Regions from separate parts of the Rhodococcus sp. NPDC055024 genome, predicted to be linked through region 1. Evidence: riboswitches for the same ligand, from Rfam matches in the RefSeq annotation. Region 1 holds a riboswitch; each other region holds the start of a gene.

Region 1 (7,640 bases):
TATCGGCCCAGGAGTGGGTCGCCTCGGCGACCATCGAGGCAGATCCGGTGACGATGGCGGCCGCGGTCTTGGCCCCGGCGATCAGTGCGTTCGCCGCAAACGCCAGTACGACCGTCGTGGTGCTCTCGTCGGCCGATGCTTCCGTTTCGGTGCTCACCATTCTCAGGCTAGGCGGGTGACGACGGTTTCGTGCGGTGACGCTCGGCGACGGAGCGCAGCAGTGTGGCGACGGCGTCGTGGAACTGCGTCAGGCCCGGCTCTTCGACGGGAAAGTGCCCGCACCCGTCCAACATCACGGATTCGGTGGGTGCGTTGATACGGCGAAGGAACTCCAGGCTCAGCTCGGGCGGTGTCCATCGGTCGTCGGCCGGGTGGGTGAGCAGGACAGGCGTCGTCCGAAACGATTCGGGCGCGGTGTGCTCGAACGAGAAGTAGCTGCTGAGGAATCCGAGTGGTACTCGAACGCCGCCGCCGCGCGGATCCGTCGCACACAGCGTCGAGAGTTCCCGATTGCTGCTCATGTTCGCGACGTCGGCGACCCAACGGATGGGTACGCGGATCCGGCCCACCAGCCGATCGGTGCGGCGCATCAGGGGAGCGCCGTAGACACCCATCGGGGCGAGCCGCGCTGCGGCAGCTCTGGCTGAGGGATTCGACGGATCGAGCAGGCAGGTAGCGACAACGGCGTCGGCCAGACCGGTCCGCGCGGCCACCTCGTAGGCCAGCAGACCGCCGATGCTGGCTCCCAGCAGTACCAGCGGCCGATCATCGGCTGCCTTCTCTGCTCGGACGAGATCGCAGAGAAGATCGACCCACTGCTCGTACCGGACGCCGGCGGGGTCGGCTGCAACGGTGTCGCCGTACAGCGGAAGGTCGGGGAAGAGGACTTCGGCGCCGAGTTTCACGCCGATCCCGGCAAACGGCCACAACGCGCCCGAGTACCCGCCGGCGCCGTGGATGCCGAGAACACGAACCGGCGCGTGCGGCACCACCGCCCGTGCGACGTGGACGGTATTGCCGTTCCACTCCCACCACGTCGGGGTCGGCGCCGGCATGTGGTCGGCGTACCGGGCGGGCATAAACTTCGAATAATCGGCGCTGGTCACCTACACAATTCTCGATACCGGCATCGCGGCTGACAACTCGCATCGGAGGACCGTGTCGACTCTGCGGAAAAGGCCCTCCCAGCAGCGCTCCAGGGCTACGTACGACGCGATCCTGGAGGCAGCTACTCGCGTTTTCGCTTCGGAGGGCATGGCGGCGACCACCAACCGGATTGCTGACGAGGCAGGCGTGTCGGTGGGCTCGCTCTACCAGTATTTCGGAAACAAGTACGAGATCCTCTCCGAGTTGGCGAACCGTCACGTGAGTGCCGCGCGGGAAAGTTTTGCGGTCTGCCTTTCCGACATCGTCGAGCGCGAACTCTCCCTCGACGACGCCGTCAGGATGTTGGTGGAGTGCGCGGTCGCGGTGAACAGTAAACCGCGACAGTTCTTTCACCTGCTCTACGATCAGGTTCCGCGTACGCCTGAGCTCATCGAACAGGTCGAAGGAATGAATCGGCAACTGGTACTAGGGTTTTCGGAGGTGTTGGAAAGCCGTGGATTCAGTGCGCAGGACGCGTTGTTGACCTCGCGGCTGACCGTGACTGCCGTGGACAGTCAGGTGCATCGGGTTGTGCTGGAATCGGATTCACCCGAAGAACTTCGGGTGCGCACGGAAGCCGTCGTGCGGCATGCGAGATCGATGATCGCGTCGGAATCCTGATCCAGTGTCGAGAATGGTGACCGCCGTCCGTTATGGTTCTGACGTCATCATCGAGGTAATGGGAAGTCGGTGCAATTCCGGCGCGGTCCCGCCACTGTGAGGTCGTCCACGCGTCGACCGTAGCCAGACACCACCCTCGTTGACGTTGTGTCATGCCACGAGGATGGATCGGTCACACCATGAATGCTGTTGGCGGAGCTCTGTCTCCACCTACCCACCTGCCTTCGCCGAAGGCTGGTGCACCGCGAGGACGACTCAGTCCGGGTATCGTGCTGCCCGCTCTGCTGGTCGTCACCTTGCTCTCGGCTGTGTGCGCATTGGCCTTCGGATCCGAGATGCTCCCCGTGTCCACCGTGGTGGACGTGGTGCACTCGCGCTTCGGAGGCCCGGCCGTCACACGCTCGGATCTTGCGATCGTGTGGGGGATCAGGGCACCTCGGGTGCTGCTCGGTCTGGCTGTCGGCGCTGGTCTTGCCGTTGCCGGCGCGGTGGTGCAAACCCTCGTCCGCAATGCTCTTGCCGATCCCCACCTGCTCGGAGTGTCGTCCGGCGCGAGTGTCGGTGCTACCGCCGTCATCACCACCGGACTGTTCGCCGGCGCCGGAGTATGGGCACTCAGCCTCGGTGCGATGATCGGAGCTCTGGGAGCTGCGATCCTCGTCTTCACCATCGCGACGCTGCAAGGCGGCATAACTCCGCTGCGATTGGTTCTGACCGGCACTGTTACCGCATCTGCGTTGTCGGCCATCGCGAGCTTTCTGGTGCTGCGCACCAACGACTCCCAGGCTGCGCAGTCCGTATTATTCTGGCTCCTGGGAAGTTTGGCCGGTGCCTCCTGGGACAAGTTGTGGGCGCCGGCCATCGTGGTGGTCCTGTTGACGGCAGCGGTGTTCGCGCTGCACGGTTGGTTGGACGCACTGGCGGCCGGGCCGGACGTCGCGGCTTCCCTCGGTATTCCCATCCGAACCCTGCGAAACGTGTTGTTCGGAGTGCTGGCAGCGTTGGTCGGCACGATGGTTGCAGTGTCCGGTGCGATCGCCTTCGTAGGCTTGGTCATACCGCACGTGACACGCATGATCGTCGGAGCCAGACATCGAGTGGTGTTGCCGGCGGCGGCGCTGATCGGGGCGTCGTTCCTGGTGTGGGTCGACGTCGTGGCGCGGACGTCGTTGCGGCCGACCGAGATCCCGCTGAGCGTGGTGACCGGAGTGATCGGTGCCCCGCTGTTTCTTCTGCTTCTCGGCCGTCGGCGCTACCGATTCGGTGGTAGTTCGTGAGCACCCGTGCACTGCCGCTGACTGCGTCCGGAGTAGTTGTCCGCATCGACCGTCGAACCATCGTCAAGGGCGTCGACATCGTGGCTGACGCCGGCGCAGTGGTGGGTGTGGTCGGTCCGAACGGCTCGGGCAAGTCGACCTTCTTGCGTGCTCTCGCCGGTCTCGGACCGATCGCCGGCGGTGACGTTCGCGTCGGCGGCGAGTCCGTGCACGCGATGTCGGCGCGTTCGCGGGCCAAAGCGATTTCTTTTGTGGCGCAGGAAGAGCAAAGTCCCGCCGACCTGTTGGTTCACGAATACGTGACTTTGGGGCGCACCCCACACGCAAAGCCCTGGAGCGTCGGCGGAAAGCACGAGAATGCCGTCGTCGATCGTGCTCTGGGCGAGGTCGGAATGATCGAGCACCGGTTCTCTTCGATGGACACGCTTTCCGGCGGTGAGCGTCGGCGGGTGTTTCTCGCCCGAGGTCTCGCGCAGGACGCCGGCGTACTCATCCTCGACGAGCCGACCAATCATCTCGACATCCGGCATCAACTCGAACTGCTCGATCTGGTCCGGTCGTTGGACCGGACGGTGATCATGGCACTGCACGACCTCGATTTGGCTGCAGCAGTGTGTGATCGGGTACTCGTGCTCGCGGACGGAGTTGCCAAAGCCTTCGGTCATCCCTCCGATGTACTCACCACCTCGGTGGTCGCAACTGTTTTCGGCGTCGAGACTTTCGAGCTCGTGAACCCTGCGACAGGCCGTTCACATCTCGTATTCGAATCACGAAATTCTCAACCACAACTCACATTTTCGGAGACTGCACTTTGATACACGTCAAGACCCGCGCGTTGTTCGGTGCGGTCGCAGCCGCGACAGCGTTGTTCGCCGTTTCCGGCTGCACGGCGACCGCACCCGTCGACGAAGCCGCAGACAAGACTTCGGTCACGCTGGAGAACTGCGGAACGGAAAGCACTTTCCAACTTCCGATCGAAAAAGTTGTTGCCACAAGCAATGCGGCCAATATCGGCACCATTCTCCGAGTCGGCGGACTGGATCGTCTCGCTGCGGTCGTGTTGAACACCAACAACGACGCGGTCATGGATTCGATGTTCGGTCCTGGAATCGCCGACGTTCCACACCTGGACGGAACGATCACGATGGAGACGATTCTGGGTAAGCAGGCGGACCTGGTGGTCGGCTCGTACAGCGGCTTGTTCAAGGGAGCGTCCGGTGTGACGCCGGAATCGCTGCAGGGCAACAATATCGACTCATATGTGATCTCCGACAGCTGTCGGCAGAGCGCCGCCGCGGATTCCGCGCTCGGAACGATGGGTCCGTGGGATGCCCTCCGTGCAGACGTGACGAATTACGGAAAGCTGTTCGGAACCGAGGACACCGCCGCCGAGGCGCAGACCGAATTGGATTCGCGTTTGGCACGTTTGGAGTCGGCACCGGATGCGGGCGACAAGCCGAAGGTGCTGATCTACGACAGCGGTGAAGAAGATCTGTACACCAGCGGAGGTAATGGAGCCCCCAACGGAATCATCGATGCGGCCGGGGGAACCAATGTGTTCGCCGACGTCGACAACACCTGGTTCAAGGCGAGCTGGGAGACCGTCGCGAAGTCCGAACCCGACGTCATCGTGATCATGGACTACAAGAAGAGTGCCGACGAAGTACAGGGCAAGATCGACGCGATCAAGAGCCGAGAAGGTCTACGTGACCTCGACGCCGTCAAGCAGAACCGCTTCGTCGTACTTCCTCTCGCCATGTTCACCAGCGGATTCCCCAACATCTACGGCGCGGAACAGTTGCGCGCGAAGATCGAAGAGTTCGGGCTGGCTCCGTCGAGCAGCATCGACTGGACAACCGCGCCGTCGGCATGAGCAACAACCGGTGCTCGCGTCGGGTGATTGTCGTCTTACGGCCGACTGTCAGCGGCCTGGACGAGTCGGCTGCACGACGGATGCTCGCCGCTGTTCAGGCGGGCACCGACGTCGACGTTCGCGTTGCGTACCTCGATGTCGCTTCGCCGAGCCTGCACGAGGAACTCGATCGAGCCCTTACCGATGACGTGGGCAAGGTCGTGCTGATTCCAGTTGCGGTGCCGAGGGATCGGTACCTGCTCACCTGGACAAGCAAGGCGGTTGCGAACTGGCGCGAAACCCGAATCGACGCCGAACTGGAAGTGACGCTCCACGAATCGGAATCGCTCGAAGGTGCGGTGGCCGGGCAGGTGATCGACGAACTCGACTCGGCGGGAAAGCCGATTACAGCGAGTCCGGCGTCGTACCGCAGTCCGGCGTGGTCGGTGATCGAGCAGCACGATACACATCTGTTGGTGTGCAAGGGGCCCCGCTGTATGGCGTACGGAGCAGGACCTCTCCACCGGGCGATGAGCGCGGCGGCCAAAGGTACTTCGGCAAAGGTGACGGGGACCGGTTGCCTGAGCCCGTGCAACCTGGGGCCGTTGGTGATCGCCAACCCCGGTGGCACCTGGTTCGGTCATGTGGACGCCGGAGACGCCGACGCGTTGGTGTCCGGTCTCGAGGATCAATTGGTGGATCACGTTCTGGACCGGTAGATGCAGGGTCGGTGAAAGCAGAGAACCCGCTGGGCGCGAAGTGCGCTCAGCGGGTTCTGGTGTCCTGTCTCAGGAACCGAAGGGCAGGGTTCCCGGCGGGATCTGGTATCCACTGCTGCCGACGGAGGCGCTGCCCCAGAGTGCGAGGAAAGCGTTGATGGCGTTGGTGAGCATATGAATGTCCTTTGTGAGATGACTGATTCGTTTTCGACGGTACCGGGTGGATCTGTGGATTCGCTGGGGGCTGGCACCCTTTTCACGGGGTCGGCACCCGTTCCGGCAGGTCGGAACGGGTGCCAACTGTCAGCAAAGGGTGCCAACTCCCGGGTGGGTCAGCCCACGTAGCCGGGCGGCATGAGTACGGACTTGGTCTCGCAGAAGGCCTCGAGGCCCTCAGGTCCGTTCTCGCGGCCGATACCGGAGTTCTTGTAACCACCGAACGGTGATCCGGGATCGAAGGCGTACCAGTTGATCGCGTAGGTACCCGTGCGGATCTGCGCGGCAACTTCGAGTCCGTGATCGATGTCGGTGGTCCACACCGATCCGGCGAGGCCGTAATCCGAATCGTTGGCGATCTTGATGGCCTCGTCCTCGGAGTCGTACGGAATCACCGAGAGAACGGGTCCGAAGATCTCCTCACGTGCGATGGTCATCGAGTTGTCGACGTCGGCGAAGATCGTCGGCTCGACGTACCAACCCTTGTCCAGACCGGCGGGACGTCCACCACCGAGTACGACGCGTGCGCCTTCTTCCTTGCCCTTGGCGATGTATCCCTCGACGCGCTCACGCTGCTTCTCAGAGATCAGCGGGCCGAGTTGTGCTGCAGGATCGGACGGATCGCCGACGGTCATGAAGCCTGCGGCGGTCTTCATTCCCTCGATGACCTCGTCGTAACGCGAACGGGGAGCGAGGATTCGGGTCTGAGCGACACAGGCCTGGCCGGTGTTCATCAGGCCGGACATGACGAGCATCGGCATTCCGGCGGCGATATCAGCGTCCTCGAGGATGATCGCGGCGGACTTGCCACCCAGTTCGAGGGAGCAGCGCTTGAGGTTCTGCGCGGCGATGGCACCGATCTTGCGGCCCACGGCACTGGATCCGGTGAAGGTGATCTTGTCGATGCCCGCATGAGAGACCAGGTATTCGCCGGTCTCGGCTCCGCCGGGGAGCACGGAGATGACGCCTTCGGGAACGCCTGCCTCGGTGAAGATCTCGGCGATCACGTGGACGGACAGTGGGGATTCGGGTGCGGGCTTGAGCAGAACCGTGCAGCCGGCGAGCAGGGCGGGTGCCAGCTTGTTGATCGCCAGGAACAGCGGGACGTTCCAGGCCAGCACGGCGGCGACGACGCCGACGGGCTCACGGGTCACCTTGGTCTGCCCGAATGCGCCGGTGCGCTTCTCTTCCCACGCGAACTTGTCGGCCAGCTCGGCGTAGTAGCCCAGCGTCGCCATCGACGGGGTCTGCTGCATCATGCCGACCATGGCGGGCGGCTGGCCCATCTCGTTGGAGATGAGCTGGTTGATTTCCGCGCTGCGCTCTTCGATCAGCTTGGCGGCCTTGGCGAGGATCGCGCCGCGCTCGGCGGGGGTGGTGCGTGACCACGGTCCCTCGAACGCCGCGCGGGCTGCGGACACGGCCGCGTCGATGTCTGCCGGTGCTGCGATGGGACAGCTGCCGACGCGCTCCTCCGTTGCGGGAGAGAACACTTCGAGTACCTGGTCGGTGGCCGGGGCCACCCATGCTCCACCGATGTAGAGCTTGTCGTAGTCAGTCATCAATTCATTCCTCGGTGTTGTCGGTCGCCGCGAGGGCATACGCGTCGTCTGCCTGTGCGGTGTCGGTGAAACTGGTGAATCCGTATTTCTCGTGCGGTCCGATGGCGGCTACCTCGAAAAGACCGGTGCCGGTGTGGGTGTTCGCGCCTTCCGTGAGCGTGAAGGACGCAAGATTGTCGACGGGGGAGAACATGCGTTGGAACGGTTCGATCTCGTGGACCTTGTGGCGCAGTCCCTGTACGACGAG
Region 2 (7,640 bases), 120 kb from region 1:
CATCGAAGTACTCTCGCGGGCATGGGTCGGTGAACAGATCGCGGTCATGCAGTGGTGGCTCGAGTCCGACCCGCCACCGCTGACCCCGGAAGAAGTCACCGAGATGCTGCTCGAACTTTCGTTGCGGGGTCGCTACTGGTCTTCGGGCTTCGATGGCGAATTGAAAGCGGACTAGTCGCTGTCACGGTTCGCTTCCGTGGCGGCTTCGTTGAGGACAGACTCGGTATGCTCGCCCACGTACGGAGTCGGAAGTCGAAAACTGTTCAGTCCCAAGCTGAATTGCGCCGGGAATCTCATCTGAGGCCAGCTTCCTCCATCGTCGTTCGAGACCTCGCAGAACAGGTTTCGAGCGACGACATGGGGATCGCTCATCAGTTGTCCGGCGTTGGTGAACACCGGCGCCCACGGGGCATTGATCGCAGTCAACGATGTTTCCCACCACTCATATGTTCGCGCACCAATGGTGGTGACCAGGAGTTTCCGTACCGCTTCCTTGTGCTGTGTTCGAGGCCGTCGATCGTCGTAGCACTGTGTGTTCAGTGCCGGAAACTCAGCGCTGAATGCTGTGCGGAACTCGATCCAGAACTTGTCTTCGAAAGTGGCAAGCGAAAGCAAACAACCGTCGGAAGTCTCGAAAATGTCATTGTCTCCCTGGACAGTTGGTGAATCGGCGGGGTTCTCGATATCTCGGATCATGAGCGCGAAAGGCGCGCACCAGGCGGTTGCAGCCTCGGCGAGGGAAATGTCTATGTGTTGTCCGCGTCCGTGCTTGTCCACGCTGGCGAGAGCAACCGAGATGGACAGCGCCGCGTACATCGAACCCACCAGATCGCCGGCCCGGATGCCAGGGCGGGTGACGACTCCGTCGGTGCACCCGGGAACTGCGAAAAAGCCGGAAAGGCCGAGGAAGTTCAATTCGTGCCCGGGCTTGTCGGCATAAGGTCCGGACTGCCCGTAACCGGTGATCGAACATAATACGATGCGTGGGTTGGCTTTTCGTAGTACGTCATAGCCGAGTCCCATGTGTGCCAGTACCTGCGGTCGGAACCCCTCGACCACTGCATCTGCAGTCTCGACCAGTCGAAGGAACGTCTCGCGATCGGGTTCGAGACGGAGATCGAGCGCAATCGACCGTTTGTTCCTGTTCAACGAGGCCATCCGTTCACCAGCAATACGGGTGGGATCAGGGCGGCTCGGGTCCTCGACCTTGACCACGTCGGCGCCCAGATCTGCAAGCAGCGTCGTCGCAAACGGGCCGGGCAGAAGTCGAGAGAGGTCGAGAACGCGCTTGCCGTGTAAGAAACTCCATTCCGGCGCGTTGTCACTGTCCATGTTCACACTCCGAAGACTGTCGAGGCAGTAGCCGATAGCGCCAAACCCTCATCGGCATGGCGTTGTCCGTAGCTGCTGGATTGCAGGATGATCAACCTGATCGATAAATGGCAGACTATCGATTAATGAACAAGATGTCTATGAAGTGATTGCGGCGAGGTTTTGTTCTGCTTCGTCGACGCGACGCTCTGCGCCACGGAGTTCCTTCTCGGATTCTCGAACCGCAGCATCACGGGTCTTCTCGGCGTTCCGTGCGAACTGTCGTTGCTGCTCAGCGTGCTCGAGTTCGGCGCGCAGTTCTTCAACACGACGTTCGACGTCGGAAATCGTCGTTCTGGCTTCCTCGAGTTCGGCGGTCTCTGCCTTCACCCGGCGGCGGATCTCGTCGGCTTGTGCCGTGGCTTCCTTCAATTCTGCTTTTGCCCTGGCACGTTCGGCCTTCAGGTCCGGAGTTCTCGACGTCGGAGTCTGCGGCTCTTCAACCGCGGCGTGCTGCGGTGATTTCTCCTTCACCACGGCGAGCCCGGAGGGTCCGAAACCGCTGTAACTCGCAGCGGTCACGACCCGTCCGAGTCGAACCTGTGCGGCAGTCTCCTCGTCGGCCAGGGCGGCATTGAGGGTCTGCGCGACATCACGCAACAAATCCTCGCCGACGCTTTTTCCACGGGAAGCGGCAATCTCACCGGATTTGTGGGCGAGACTCCGCACCACTTGCTGCCTCTGTGTCGTCAGTCGGCGCAGGTCCGGGCCGGACAGATGGCGCTGGGCATCGCGTAGCGATTCGCCAAGCGCCAGAAGTGCATCCAGATCTTTCGGTAGATCGCGCGAAATGAGATTGACCAACCAGCCCACGGTGGTCGGCTTCCGAAGTTTTCCGATCTCCGCCGCCAATGTGCGGTCGTTGTCCTCACGGGCAGCCTTCACATGATGTGTACGCGCCTCGACGAACTCGCCGGGGTCGAGGCCGTACAGCTCGTCGGCGACATCATCGAGGGTCACGTATCCATATTCGCACTCGGAACGGTTACATGTGGCAAGGCGGAAGGTATCGCACGGTCGGTACGCCTCCGGGACCATCCAGGCGCACTTCGGCGTCGACCTGATAGACCTCGGCGATCAGGTCGGCGGTGAGGACCTCGGTCGGGCTTCCGTGGGCAACGATGGATCCCCGGTTCAGCATCACTATCGAATCGCAGAACATGGCGGCCAGATTCAGATCGTGCAATGCCATGATCGTGGTGGTGGGCAGGCGTCGCACGAGCGCGAGCAATTCGAGTTGGTGGTTGATGTCCAGGTGATTGGTCGGTTCGTCGAGTAGCAACTCGTGGGGTTCCTGGGCGAGGGCGCGTGCGATCTGGACGCGCTGTCGCTCCCCGCCTGACAGGGTGTGCCACGACCGGTCCAGCATGCCGGCGAGGTCGGTGTGTTCGATCGCTGCGCGGACGGCGTCACGATCGGAATCGGACTGCCCGCCCCACAGACCGCGGTGCGGTGTGCGTCCGAGTTCGACGACCTCGGCAACAGTCAGATCGATCTCGGTGTTGCTGTGCTGGTCGACGGTGGCGATTCGGCGCGCGACGTCGCGCCGTTTCCAGTCGGACAACGGAGTTCGGTCCAGGGTCACCATTCCGGACGTCGGACGATTCTGCCCGGCAAGAAGTTTCAGCAGCGTCGACTTTCCCGAACCGTTGGGGCCGAGGAGCCCCACTGTACTTCCGGTGGTGGGGGAGACGGCGATGTCGTCGACTATGAGCGCCCCGCCGACCCGCCAGCTGATACCGGTAGCTTCGAGCGTCATGGCCTGGCCTTCCGTCTCCAGAGGATGACGGCAAACGCAGGCACACCGACCAGCGCGGTCACCACACCGGCCGGGAGTTCCTGCGGCGCAATGGCTGTGCGTGCCACGGCGTCGACCCAGACCAGGAAGATGGAGCCGATCAGTGCCGATGCGGGCAGGAGTCGGCGGTGGTTCGAACCGACGAGAGCGCGCGCCGCGTGCGGGAGGACGAGGCCAACAAAGCCGATGGCGCCTGCGACGCTCACGATCACTGCGGTCATCAAAGCTGTTGCCAGTAGCAAGGTCAGCCGTACCCGCCACACGTTCACTCCCAGCGACGACGCGGCGTCCTCACCGAAGGCAAACGCGTCGAGTGCACGGGAGTGAGTCAGACAGACCACTAGGCCGATTGCCACCACCGCTGCGCAGAGCGCGACATCGAGCCAGTCGGCGCCGCCGAGTGAGCCCAGGAGCCAGAACATCACACCGCGGGTCTGCTCTGGATCAGCCGAGGTGATGACGATGAACGAGGTGAGCGCAGAGAACAGTTGGGTCGCGGCGACACCGGCCAGGATCACCCGATCCGGTGTGCCGCCGGCCGCATGGGCGAGCAGCAGCACCAGTGCGAAGGAGATCACCGCGCCGATGAAGGCGCCGCTCGACAGTCCGACCACCCCTGACCCCACTCCGAGGATCACGATCAGAACGGCGCCGGTCGAGGCGCCGGACGAGATACCGAGGACAAAGGGATCGGCCAGTGGATTGCGAAGCAGAGACTGCATGATCGCTCCGCACAACCCGAGGCCGGCACCGCAGAGCGCGGCGAGCAGAGTACGCGGCAGACGGAGATCCCACACGATTCCGTCGCGAATAGGGGTGACGTCCGCCGCGGTACCGCCGAGATGGCCCACGACGATCGAGGCCACCTCGCCGACCGACAGACCGGCCGGCCCCAACGTGATCGCCACGGCGGCCGACCCGGCCAGCGTGACAACACCGATCACCCACAGCAGGGTGACGGCTTTCGGGTTGTCACGCAGCCGAACGCTTGTCGTCATCTCACGCCGTAGACCACGTAGTCGTCGAACAGTTGCCAGACCGTTCCCGACTCCCGAAAACCCGCCTGCGCGAGCGCCGCCAACTGGAAGTCGACGGCAGTGGGCGCGGTGGCGTCGCGTCCGGCGAATCTGCGCTCACGCTCCCCGGTCAGTGCCCCGATGCCGGGAGTGGCCCGCAGCCCGTCCCACCAGCTGCCCCACTCGGGAGCACCGGCCGCAAAAGCGGTGCGTTGCGTCTGCTCGTCGTGAGCTTTCGCCCATCGCCCTATGGCGGGGGAGCGGCCGTCGAAGCGAAAGTGATCACCGTTGAGCAGGACACCGTCAGGGCTCAGCAGTTCGCGACACTGCCGGTACACCTCGACGAGCTGCTGCGGTTGCAACCAGTGCAGTGCGGTCGTCGACACAATCGCCTGAACCGGCGCAGTGACCGTAGTCGGCCAATCGGCTCCCGCGAGGTCTGCGTCGATCAGCTGCAGTCGGTCACCGAAACGAGTCGACGACTGGCGGGCGAGCTCCAGCAGCATCGGGTCGTAATCGATCCCCACAACGCTCGCGTGCTCGAACCTCTCGAGAATCCGGGCGCTCAGTGAACCCGGCCCGCAGGCCAGGTCGACGACCGTGAACGGGGTGTGCGCGTGCTGCAATTCGAGAACGTCGAGAATCACGTCGAAGCGCTTCTCGCGATCCGCGATGTATGCCGCTTGCTGGTCGTCCCACTGACACACCAGTTCTCTGATCTCCGCGGACATCTAGACCACACCCAACTGGCGCAGCCCGTCGGAGAGCTGTTCGATGCCACCGACATTGCGGATCGAGGGATCCATCGTCGTGCCTTCGAGGATGATGTAACGCTTGTTCTTCACTGCGGTGAGCTTGCTGGCGACCGGGTCCGATTCGAGGAACGCGATCTTGTCTGCGGCACTGTCGCCGTCTCCACCGCGGTCGAGATCTGCGAGCACCAGCACGGTCGGGTCTCGATCGAGCACACTCTCCCAACCGATTTCGGGCCAGTACTGCTTGTTGTCGTCGAAGGCGTTCTTCGCACCCACCGCGTCGGTCATGATTCCCGGTGCACCGCAGCACCCGGCGAAGTACGGAGTCTTCGTGGCTGCGTACCACCACGCCAGCGTTACGTTTTCGGCTCCCAGTGCCGCCGTGGCGGTGGCCGCGCGATCCTTCAAACTCTCGGTGAGCTCGACACCTTTGTCCTTGACATCGAACAGTGTTGCCACGTCGTCGATTTCGTCGTACAAGTCGTCGAGCGTGAGGGCCTTGCTCTGCTCGGCATCCTGACCGGTGCACTCGCTGGGAGACTGATATGTCGCGACACCGAGGTCGGTGAACTTGGTCCGGTCGGCGATGCCTTCCGAGGTGAACGTGTAGTTGAAGGTCGTGTAGACCATGTCGGGTTCGCGTTCGAGGACACTCTCGAATGACGGGAACTCGGTGTCGAAGGCCTTCACCTGACCACGCGCCTCGCGCAGTTCGGGGAGGACGTCGTCATCGCTCATGGCGTAGCCGGCCATCCGGTCCTGCACTCCCAGCGCGAACAGCATTTCGGCCGCCGGTTGATTTACCGCGATCGCCCGTTCGATCGGTCGCTCCACCGTGACGTCTCGGCCACAATTCTGGACTGAGGCGCTGGATTGTTCGGCAGTGTTTGATTGTTCGACAGCACTGTCGTCGGAGGAACAGGCGACCAACGATGCGCCCAATAGGGCTGCAACGGCAGCGGCGGGTAGGCGAAGTCTGGACAGACGCATGGAATCTCGTTCTCGCAGGGGCTCGTACGCGGAGCCCGTTACCGTGTGAACAGGCGCCTGTTGACCCCTGCTGCCAGCCGGTATTCGGACTCGAGATCGCCCCACCCGAGCGCCTTCCCAGATTCTCATCCAGTGGCGTAAGCCCGGGCGGTCACCCTCACCGCTGCGCGTCAGTTCCGGATTCACACCGGATTCCCTGACCCCCTGTGTGGAGGTCTGCTGGCACAGAGGAACTTATCACCGCAGTGCACTGCCGGTCAGGTCGGCCAGTGTGAGGCAATCAGATCTCGATGGCCAGGTCGTCGATGTCGGTCAGGGATCCGCCGTCGGCGAGGATGCGCTCGTAGTTCTCGCGTCGACGGAGGTCGATCTCGGTGTTGCTGATGCCCTGCTTCCAGTACCCGAATATCGCAACGTCGTCCTTGTCGAGTCCGACGGTCGAGCGAAAGTGCTTCCGTATTGCGCGCATCTCACTGCGTTCACCGGCGCCCCATACGACGTAGCTCTCGGGATCGGTGAGCTCGCGCGCCCGCGTCGTCAGTGGGCCGTCGGGCTCGGCGAGATCGACCCTGACGCGGTGAAGTTCCAGGCCGGGGAGGGTGGGTAGTTCGGCGAAGGCGACCTCGTCATCTGTTGTGACCCAGCCGATTCCGGCGACGTCGGTAGGCAACTGCTCGATGATCGAGTGCAACGCAGGTATTGCGGTGCCGTCCAGAAAGAGTGCGATACGTCGACCGGGAACATCAGGGATCAAGAAGTGTGGCCGCGGACCGGTGAGGCCGAAGGTGTCGCCGACGGTCAACGCCGCCGCCCATCTCATCATCGGACTGGTCTGTCCGTGCAGGACCACGTCGATGACGATCGATCCGCTCGCTGAATCGTAGGAACGCACCGTGTGCACGCGCGAAGCGTCGTCGAAGGCCGGCCCGAGATTCATCCGTACGGTTACATTCGGGCGTGACCAGGTCGGATCGTCGGTCGACTCGCTCAAGCGAGCAGTGATCCGCAGCAGACGGTCGCTCGGTCGCTCCATTGCCTCGACGATCGCGAGAACGTCGTTGAGTCCGCGATTGTGGTCGGCGGTGCGTAGGACGGTCGTCGGGGAAGTTGTTGTACTCGTGGCGTCTGCATGTGTCATCGGTTGCGCTCCTGGATCGGATTGTCGAGGTGCCATCAGGTTAGTGCTGCCTAAGTAATTGAAGTTGTCCGAAAGCGACATCTGCTTACCTGAAATGACACGCTCCGCGAACAACGCGTTTGAGCGACCTGTGCTCGCGCTGCTACCGTGCTTGTGATGTCCATACGCCGCTCTTCTCTCGCTTCCGGCCGTGCACTGCGCACGGCCCGATTCGGCGTAGCAACATTCCGACGGGGGCGTAAGGCGATCGACCGCCGCCCCTCTGGTCTCGTCTGGATCGAAAGAGCCTTGGCCGCACCGGCCGGATCCGTCTGACATTCGCCACTTCGGCGGGCATTGCCTCGCTGAGATTTCGCAGTGCCACACCTGTTGCAGTGCTGCGCATTTCCCGTACCTGAAGTTTCTCGCGGGTGAGTTTGTGAGTGTCGGCGCCACCGCGCCTGGAATACCAGCCAACTCGTTTTCGTGAAAGGTACACAGCAATGAATCGTTTCGAAGGTCGTCGTATTCTCGTCACCGGCGCAGGATCTGGAATCGGGCAGGCCACCGCGCTGCGGTTGCTCGCCGAAGGT
Region 3 (7,640 bases), on a different contig from region 1:
CGATCCCGAGGCTGCGAAGAAGTATCTGGCCGAGGCGAAGGCCGACGGTTACGACGGAAAACTGACCTACGTCGGAATGAACGACCCGGCGACGCAACGCAGCGCGCTGACGTTTCAGTCGCTCTTGCAGGCAGTGGGTTTCACGGTCGACATCACCTACGCAACCAGCATCAACGATCTGATCTCCATGCTGTATGCCAAGCACGACTACGACGTGTCCTACTTCGCGTTCAACGTTCTCGAAGAGTCACCGTTCGTGCGTATGTACGGCAATCTGTTCAGTGAGTCGCCGTCGAATATCCTCGGCTACAAGAACGCTCGGATGGACGAGTTGCTCGGCAAACTGCAGACGGCGTCGGGGGAGGAAGAGCGTCGAGCCGTCATCGACGACATCCAGACAGTAGTCAACGAGACGGCGCCGATGGCTGTGGTCAACTCCGGCAAGGTCTTCATTCCGTGGCGCGAGAACGTGCACGGAGTGACGCCGAGTGCGGACGGAATTCTGCTCTTCGGCAATACGTGGTTGAGCTGACCCCCGTGCGCCTTTTTGGTAGTGCCCACTACCGAAAAGGCGCACAAGGGCTTTGCCCCTAAAGCTCCGCTCGGACCAACTTCGCGGCTTCGACGAGGTTACGCAGCGACGCTTCGACCTCGACCGGTCCGCGGGTCTTCAAACCGCAGTCCGGATTGACCCACAATCGTTCGACCGGAACGGCTTTGAGTGCTTCGCGCAGCGACTCGGCGATCTCGTCGACGCTCGGCACACGCGGTGAGTGGATGTCGTAGACGCCCGGGCCGACGCCGAGGTCGAACCCGACCGAACTGAGATCGTCGAGCACCTCCATGTGTGATCGAGCCGCCTCGATGGACGTGACGTCCGCGTCGAGACCGGCAATGGCACCGATCACCGCTCCGAACTCGGAATAGCACAGGTGCGTGTGGATGGCGGTGGAATCTGCGACGCCCGAGGTGGCCAACCGGAAAGCGCCGACGGACCAGTCCAGATAGGCGGGCTGGTCTGCCGCACGCAGTGGGAGTAGCTCACGCAGTGCGGGTTCGTCGACCTGGATGATTCCGATACCGGCGGCCTGCAGATCGACCGTCTCGTCTCGAATGGCCAGTGCGACTTGATTTGCCGAGTCGGCAGGCGGTTGGTCGTCGCGGACGAAGGACCAGGCAAGGATGGTGACGGGCCCGGTGAGCATGCCCTTGACCGGCTTGTCGGTCATCGATTGTGCGTACGTGATCCAGTCGACGGTCATCTGCTTCGGACGCGAGACGTCGCCGTACAGAATCGGCGGACGCACGCAGCGGGTGCCGTACGACTGGACCCACCCGTTGGCGGTGGCGAAGAACCCGTCCAACTGCTCCGCGAAGTACTGGACCATGTCGTTGCGTTCCGGCTCACCGTGAACAAGTACGTCGAGATCCAGCTTTTCTTGGAGCGCAACAACTTCGGCGATCTCGGCGCGCATACGGTTGACGTACTCGGCTTCGTCGATCTCGCCCTTGCGCAGCGCCGCGCGAGCGATGCGGATCTTCGACGTTTGCGGGTACGAGCCGATGGTTGTCGTGGGGAGCGGCGGAAGAGAGAGCAACTCGTCCTGGGCCGCACGGCGTTCGGCGGCGGGTGCTCGACCAGTTGCCGAGTTCAGAACGGCGTCGAGACGGCCTCGAACACTCGCGTCGTTGAGTCTGCGATCGTCCTTGCGGGTCGAGGCGGCCGCTCGCGCCAGAGCGAACTCGTCCTCCACCGATTCCCGACCCTGTGTGAGAGCAGTTGCGAGAGTGACTACTTCCTTGACTTTCTCGGTTCCGAACGCGAGCCACGAGCGCAGTGCCTTGTCGACCCCGGCTTCCGCGTCGAGCGTGTACGGAACGTGCAGCAGAGAGCACGACGTCGAGACGGCAAGCGTATCGACGCTTCCCAGCAGAGCGCCCAATGTGCTCAGTGCCGAGTCCAGATCCGACCGCCAGATGTTTCGTCCGTCGACCACTCCGGCGACGACCAGTTTGCGGGCGAGTTCAGGTACGGAGCCGATCGAATCCTGACCGGCCACCAGGTCGACGGCAAATCCTTCGACGCCGGTCGAAGCAAGTGCGGGCAACGCGTCACGCAGCGAACCGAAGTACGACGCCAACAGAATCGACGGTCGCTCCGAAAGCGCCGAAAGCTGTTCGTACGCAGCGCGTGCCGCTTCGATCTCCTCGTCGGTGCGATCGCCCACGAGTGCCGGTTCGTCGAGCTGGACCCACCCTGCACCGGCCTTCGCGAGCCGGCCGAGTAGGTCCGCATAGAGAGGGAGTAGTTCGTCGAGCCGCGAGAGCAGCGGCTCGTCTGTGCCGACAGCCTTCGAGAGCAGCAGGAAGGTAACCGGTCCGATGACGACCGGGCGGGCCGCAATGCCGTCGGAAAGCGCTTCTGCCAGTTCGGACAAGACCTTGGACGGGTCGAGTTCGAAAGTGGTGGACGGTGAGATCTCCGGCACCAGGTAGTGGTAGTTGGTGTCGAACCACTTCGTCATTTCCAGCGGCGCAATGGTGTCCGTCCCACGGGCAGCTGCAAAGTAGCGGTCCAACGGATCGGTGACGGGCGCGACGCGATCGGGTAGTGCGCCGAGAAGAACTGCGGTGTCGAGCATCTGGTCGTAGAAGGAGAAGGTGTTGACCGGGATTGAGTCGAGGCCCAGGTCACGGAGGTCGGCCAAGCCCTGCCGACGGAGGTCACGGGCCACGCTCTGCAAGGCGTCGGCGTCGATGCGCCCCGCCCAGTAGCTTTCGGTTGCCCGCTTGAGTTCTCGATGAGGACCGATGCGCGGTGAGCCCAGCACGGTCGAAGTGAATGTCGTTGTCACGGAGTTTCTCCAGATTGCCAATGCATTGATGGCCACTGCCGGCAGACGGGTACACCTCACGAGACCTCGAGTTTCGGCAGGCAGCACTGCCCGCACCGCACACGAGGTCCGATGGAGATCTACACGCCCATTCCACGAGGCGGTGGACCGTCGGGCACGGCGTGCCCGACACAGTCGGCAGGTCTTCGGACTCGCGGGCACTCGATCGAGTTGGATCGAACCTACTGGCCGTCGCTTCCCAGGCGGATGCCCAGTGCACATAAACGGCGGTCGTTCCTGCTTACCGCTGCGGGACAGTCCCGGATTTTCACCGGGTTCCCTCTCACTCCGACAGCTTGCGCTGACGGGGCTTCGACGCCGGGAACGGTCTTCGGGGCTCCTCATGACCGTGCCGGGCGAACCAGCTGCATCGACCAGCATAAGGCCAACCCTCCCTGAGCAGTCAAGGAGAGTCGACGAAGCACTAGGCGCGTGACATGTAGGAATTCGAGTCCGGTGGTACGCGCGGAAGATTCTCCGAGGAGCGCAGATTTTCCGCCATTTCCACGAGCAGATCCTGCGACGACGGTGAGAGGTCGACGACTCGCGAGGTGAGGTTTCGCAGGCGCACGTTGTGCAACTGTTCGAGTAGAGAAAGGTCAGCTTCGCCACCGGAGATGGCGGGCGGAGTGTGGTCGGACGGGGCGTAGAAGTAGTCCGGATGGACGTTGAAGAAGTGCGCGAGGGCGGCAACCACTTCCGGTGACGGATTGGTTCGGACGCCGGTGCGCAGTTGTGACAGATACGGAGTCGAGATGCGGCAACCGAACTCGGTCATGCCGCGAACGACCATCGCATTGGTGACGTGAAAGTCGGCAGTCTCGAACAGCGAGTTCAATCGATCGTTGAACTGGTTCGACATGAGACGCCCCTTCCCCGTTACACAGGCTCCGTCAATTCAATTAACTGCATCATAGCCAGTTATCGAACGATTAGCTGTTTCGGACTTGCGTGACCGGGTAGTTTTCCGGGCAAATCCCTAGGGTATAAGGTCCCTACTTTGAGTGATCTGGACAAATTGCCATCAATGAACGAGCGGCGAACTATTTGCCGGGAAGCGGGTTCTCGCCCGTCCTGATCAGAGCCAGCCGTTCGACTCGGCGATTCTGACGGCTTCGGCACGTGTCGTGGCGCCGGTTTTACCCATCGCGGCCGACAGGTGATTTCGAACCGTTCCGGGGGAGAGGAAGAGTTCCGCCGCGATGGCTGCCACGGGCGCGCCGTCGTGCGCGGCCCGGAGAACTTGGGTCTCACGTTCTGTCAGGGGCGACTCGCCGCTGACGAGGCTGTCGGCCGCAAGGGTGGGATCGACGACGCGCAATCCGGCGTGGACACGTCTGACGGCGTCGGCAAGCTGCCTGGCGGGCGTGTCCTTGACGACGAACCCGCCGGCCCCGGCGTGCAGGGCTTTGCGAAGAAATCCGGGACGTCCGAACGTGGTGACGATCAGGACTCGAGTGTCGGGTGCTGCCTCGCGAAGGGCTGCCGTCGCGGCAATCCCGTCCATGCCAGGCATCTCGACATCGAGAAGTGCGACATCCGGGCGGTGCTCGAGAACGGCGGCCACTACCTCGTCACCGCGGCCGACCTCGGCCACCACGGACAGGTCGGATTCCAGATCGAGCAGCGCGGCCAGCGCTCCTCGCACGAGTGCCTGGTCGTCCGCCAAGAGCAGCCGTATGGATGCCCGCTCGCCCTGGTTGCTCACACTTTCTCCTGTTCGACTACCTGAAGTGCAAACCCCTGCGGCTGGGGATGAGTGATGATCACTCGTGCGCCCGACGCACCGGCTCGCTCTCGCAATCCGATCAGACCGTTGCCGGAAGACGCCGACCCGGCCCCGTGTCCGTCGTCGACGACAGTCGCGCTTTTCTCGTCGACCGTGATCCGGCAGTGTGTTGCCCCGCTGTGCCGAACCACATTGGTCACGCCCTCACGGATCGTCCATGCAAAGAGTTCACGAAGGCGCGTAGGAACCATGTCGGTACTGCTCGGCACCTCGTCGTCGATCCCTGCCGCACGCAATGCCTCTCGCGCACGGGCTATCTCGACGGGCAGCGAAATCCCACGAAATCCTTCGACTGCCGAGCGGACGTCTGCCAACGCGTCGCGAGAGAGTCTTTCGAGGTCGTCGAGTTCGCTGCGCGCACGTTCGATGTCCACGTCCAGTAAGCGGTTGGCCAATTCGGCTTTGATCGTGATGACGGTCAGTGAGTGCCCGAGTATGTCGTGCAGATCGCGCGCCATCCTCGTTCGCTCCTCCGCGATCGCCCGCTGCTCCTGCTCTTCACGTTCATGGAGCATGGCGAAGTTACGGCTGATGAGGGACATGATGCCCCACGTCGCAAATGCGGCCGCGCAGACACCGAGTGAGAGGCCGGAGTAATTTCCCCACCCTGACGAGAGGCTCACTATCTCCACGGAGGCCGCGAACACCAAGGCGAGAATGCCGCCCGCGACGGTCGGGAGCAGCGTCACCGCTGTCACCGCGAGATACGGTGCGGCCGCCAATCCCGTCGGCCCGACGCTGACGATCATCGCAGCGGCCAGCGCGGTCAAGGCGGCCAGAGCCAGTGCAGCTTCGCGAATCGTCGGCCGAGTCATCGTCATTCGTCGCCGCTGCTGCGTGGTGGCGAAGGTGTAGAGGTAGAGCGCACTGAAGGCGATCGTCGCGAGAATCCCTGTCCAGCCGCGCAGTTCGTCGCGCAGATTCCATCCCTCGATCAGCGGTCCGCCGAGAAACACCATCCAGACCGCCGCGAAGAGAACGCCGAAACGATTCCGTCGCGGCAATGCGACGGAATCGTTTCGGTCAGTCGTTTCCGGCAACTACACACGCTCCGTATCTCGTTGGAACCGCCAGATCGCTCCGCCGGCGAAGATGGCGAACCACACCAGGATATTGACGATCCAGGTCCAATGAATGCTATTGCCCGTCAGCGGTGCGTGGGCGAGGGCGTTGATGCCGAACATCGGTGTGAACTGTGCGATGCTCGCCCATACCGAACCGTCTTCGAGCGGCACGAAGAGTCCGCCGCCGAAGGCGAGCAGGGCCAGCCCTGGCCCGAGCAACTGCATGACGTTCTCGCTGGGCAGCAGATACCCCATGAACAGGCCGAATGCCGCGAAGATCGACGATCCCAGCCAGGCGATCAATGCCGTTGTGAACCACAGTGATCCGTCCATCTGCGCGGAGGTGAACGAGCCGACGGCGTAAACCACGAGAATCGAGACGAGCCCGAGCAGCATTGCCATGATCAGTTTGACGGCGATGTAGGCGACTGGCGTCAGGGGAGTCAGCCGAAGTTGCCGGCTCCATCCCGACGCCCGTTCGATCGAGACCATCGCTCCGCCGCTGGTAGTGGCCAGCATCGCGCCGTACAGCGCCATGCTGATCATGATGTACGCGGCGACATTGCCATGCCCGATCCCGTGATCGTCGTCGCCTTGACCGAGCCCGAAGACGAGGAAGAAGACAACCGGCATGACGAGCGTGAAGATCATCGTGCGCCGATTGCGGGTCAGACGACGGAATTCCAGTCGCAGAAGCGTCGTGTTGAATCCGCCGAGAGGTACGACGGTTCGCTCGGCCCCGTAGGTGTTCGGTTCGGTTGCAGTGGTCATCACTTCTGTCCTTCGGAGTTGTTCGACGTGAGTGCGATGAAGGCGTCTTCGAGACCGCGGGAGACGATTTCGAGATCGCGAGCCTGCGTGTTGGTCAACAGGAACCGTGCAACGGCGTCGGTGTCACCCGAGTGCACTAGCAGTGACTCGCCACGCACCTCGACGGCGTCCGAGTTCGGAATCGCGCGCAGGAGTTCGTCTGTGATGCCGGGGACTGTCGCACGCAGGGTCCGTCCGGACGCCATGGACTTGACCTCGGCTGTGGTCCCGTCTGCGACCACGGTGCCTTGCCGGACCAGGATGATGCGGTCGGCGTAGACATCGGCTTCTTCGAGGTAGTGCGTCGCAAAGAGCACAGTGCGACCGTGATCGGCGTCGGCGCGGATGGCGGACCAAAAGTCCCGTCGCCCTTCGACGTCCATGCCGGTGGTCGGCTCGTCCAGAATGAGCAATTGGGGGTCCGACAGCAACGCCATCGCAAATCGTAGGCGTTGTTGTTGTCCGCCCGAGCATTTGCTGACGAGGCGATCGGAGATGTCGAGGATTCCGGCTCTCCCCAGCACCTCGTCGACCGGACGGGAATGGGCGTACAGACTGGCGGTCAGCTGTACGGTCTCGGCCACTGTCAGTTCTTTGAGCAGCCCGCCGGTCTGCATGACTGCGGACACGAGTCCGCGCGCTATCGCTGATCGAGGTGACATTCCGAAGACGCTCACCTCGCCCGACGTCGGCCGGGACAGGCCGAGAATCATGTCGATGGTCGTGGTCTTGCCTGCGCCGTTCGGGCCGAGGAACGCGACGATCTCGCCGGGGCGGATGCTCAGGTCGATTCCCTTGACTGCGTCGACGGTGCCGAAACTCTTGCGAAGTCCGGTCAACCGGACGGCGTCGTGTGTCGATCCTTCACTGAGTGGATGCAGTGCCTGTGCTGAGGTCATACATAGAATCTGCTCGCTTCGAGGACGTGAACCCTCGTCCGTCCGTCATTCTTCTGCCATGACATTTGTCATCGGGTCGGCCGGTATCTGTTTCGGTGCAACCTGGCCGAGTCGGGCGAGGACCAAACCGGCGATGATGGCTGCACCGCCCGCAGCTTGTAGTGCGGTGACGGACTCCCCGACC

Evidence for each region. A riboswitch is a leader RNA that binds a small molecule or an ion and turns the genes downstream of it on or off. The one in region 1 is predicted to bind cobalamin.
Region 2: another riboswitch for cobalamin. It lies ahead of ACWF6P_RS14535 (ABC transporter substrate-binding protein); the one in region 1 lies ahead of ACWF6P_RS15120 (FecCD family ABC transporter permease).
Region 3: another riboswitch for cobalamin. It lies ahead of metE (5-methyltetrahydropteroyltriglutamate--homocysteine S-methyltransferase); the one in region 1 lies ahead of ACWF6P_RS15120 (FecCD family ABC transporter permease).

What each region holds. Positions count from the first base shown of each region.
Region 1 covers NZ_JBSGVT010000006.1:127,748-135,387, reverse strand. Annotated here, with positions in the region: gene ACWF6P_RS15135 (cation diffusion facilitator family transporter) at 1-160, opposite strand, end outside; gene ACWF6P_RS15130 (alpha/beta hydrolase) at 168-1,106, opposite strand; gene ACWF6P_RS15125 (TetR/AcrR family transcriptional regulator) at 1,255-1,767, shown strand; cobalamin riboswitch at 1,784-1,919, shown strand; gene ACWF6P_RS15120 (FecCD family ABC transporter permease) at 2,037-3,044, shown strand; gene ACWF6P_RS15115 (ABC transporter ATP-binding protein) at 3,041-3,859, shown strand; gene ACWF6P_RS15110 (ABC transporter substrate-binding protein) at 3,856-4,917, shown strand; gene ACWF6P_RS15105 ((2Fe-2S) ferredoxin domain-containing protein) at 4,914-5,615, shown strand; gene ACWF6P_RS15100 (aldehyde dehydrogenase) at 5,948-7,393, opposite strand; gene ACWF6P_RS15095 (hypothetical protein) at 7,398-7,640, opposite strand, start outside.
Region 2 covers NZ_JBSGVT010000006.1:6,397-14,036, reverse strand. Annotated here, with positions in the region: gene ACWF6P_RS14565 (TetR/AcrR family transcriptional regulator) at 1-175, shown strand, start outside; gene ACWF6P_RS14560 (CaiB/BaiF CoA transferase family protein) at 172-1,332, opposite strand; gene ACWF6P_RS14555 (hypothetical protein) at 1,471-2,331, opposite strand; gene ACWF6P_RS14550 (ABC transporter ATP-binding protein) at 2,357-3,130, opposite strand; gene ACWF6P_RS14545 (FecCD family ABC transporter permease) at 3,127-4,167, opposite strand; gene ACWF6P_RS14540 (class I SAM-dependent methyltransferase) at 4,164-4,916, opposite strand; gene ACWF6P_RS14535 (ABC transporter substrate-binding protein) at 4,917-5,930, opposite strand; cobalamin riboswitch at 5,989-6,169, opposite strand; gene ACWF6P_RS14530 (siderophore-interacting protein) at 6,211-7,068, opposite strand; gene ACWF6P_RS14525 (hypothetical protein) at 7,225-7,383, shown strand; gene ACWF6P_RS14520 (SDR family NAD(P)-dependent oxidoreductase) at 7,551-7,640, shown strand, end outside.
Region 3 covers NZ_JBSGVT010000007.1:104,883-112,522, forward strand. Annotated here, with positions in the region: gene ACWF6P_RS16435 (ABC transporter substrate-binding protein) at 1-532, shown strand, start outside; gene metE (5-methyltetrahydropteroyltriglutamate--homocysteine S-methyltransferase) at 591-2,855, opposite strand; cobalamin riboswitch at 3,015-3,223, opposite strand; gene ACWF6P_RS16445 (helix-turn-helix domain-containing protein) at 3,319-3,756, opposite strand; gene ACWF6P_RS16450 (response regulator transcription factor) at 3,973-4,602, opposite strand; gene ACWF6P_RS16455 (sensor histidine kinase) at 4,599-5,723, opposite strand; gene ACWF6P_RS16460 (ABC transporter permease) at 5,724-6,518, opposite strand; gene ACWF6P_RS16465 (ABC transporter ATP-binding protein) at 6,518-7,456, opposite strand; gene ACWF6P_RS16470 (EamA family transporter) at 7,502-7,640, opposite strand, start outside.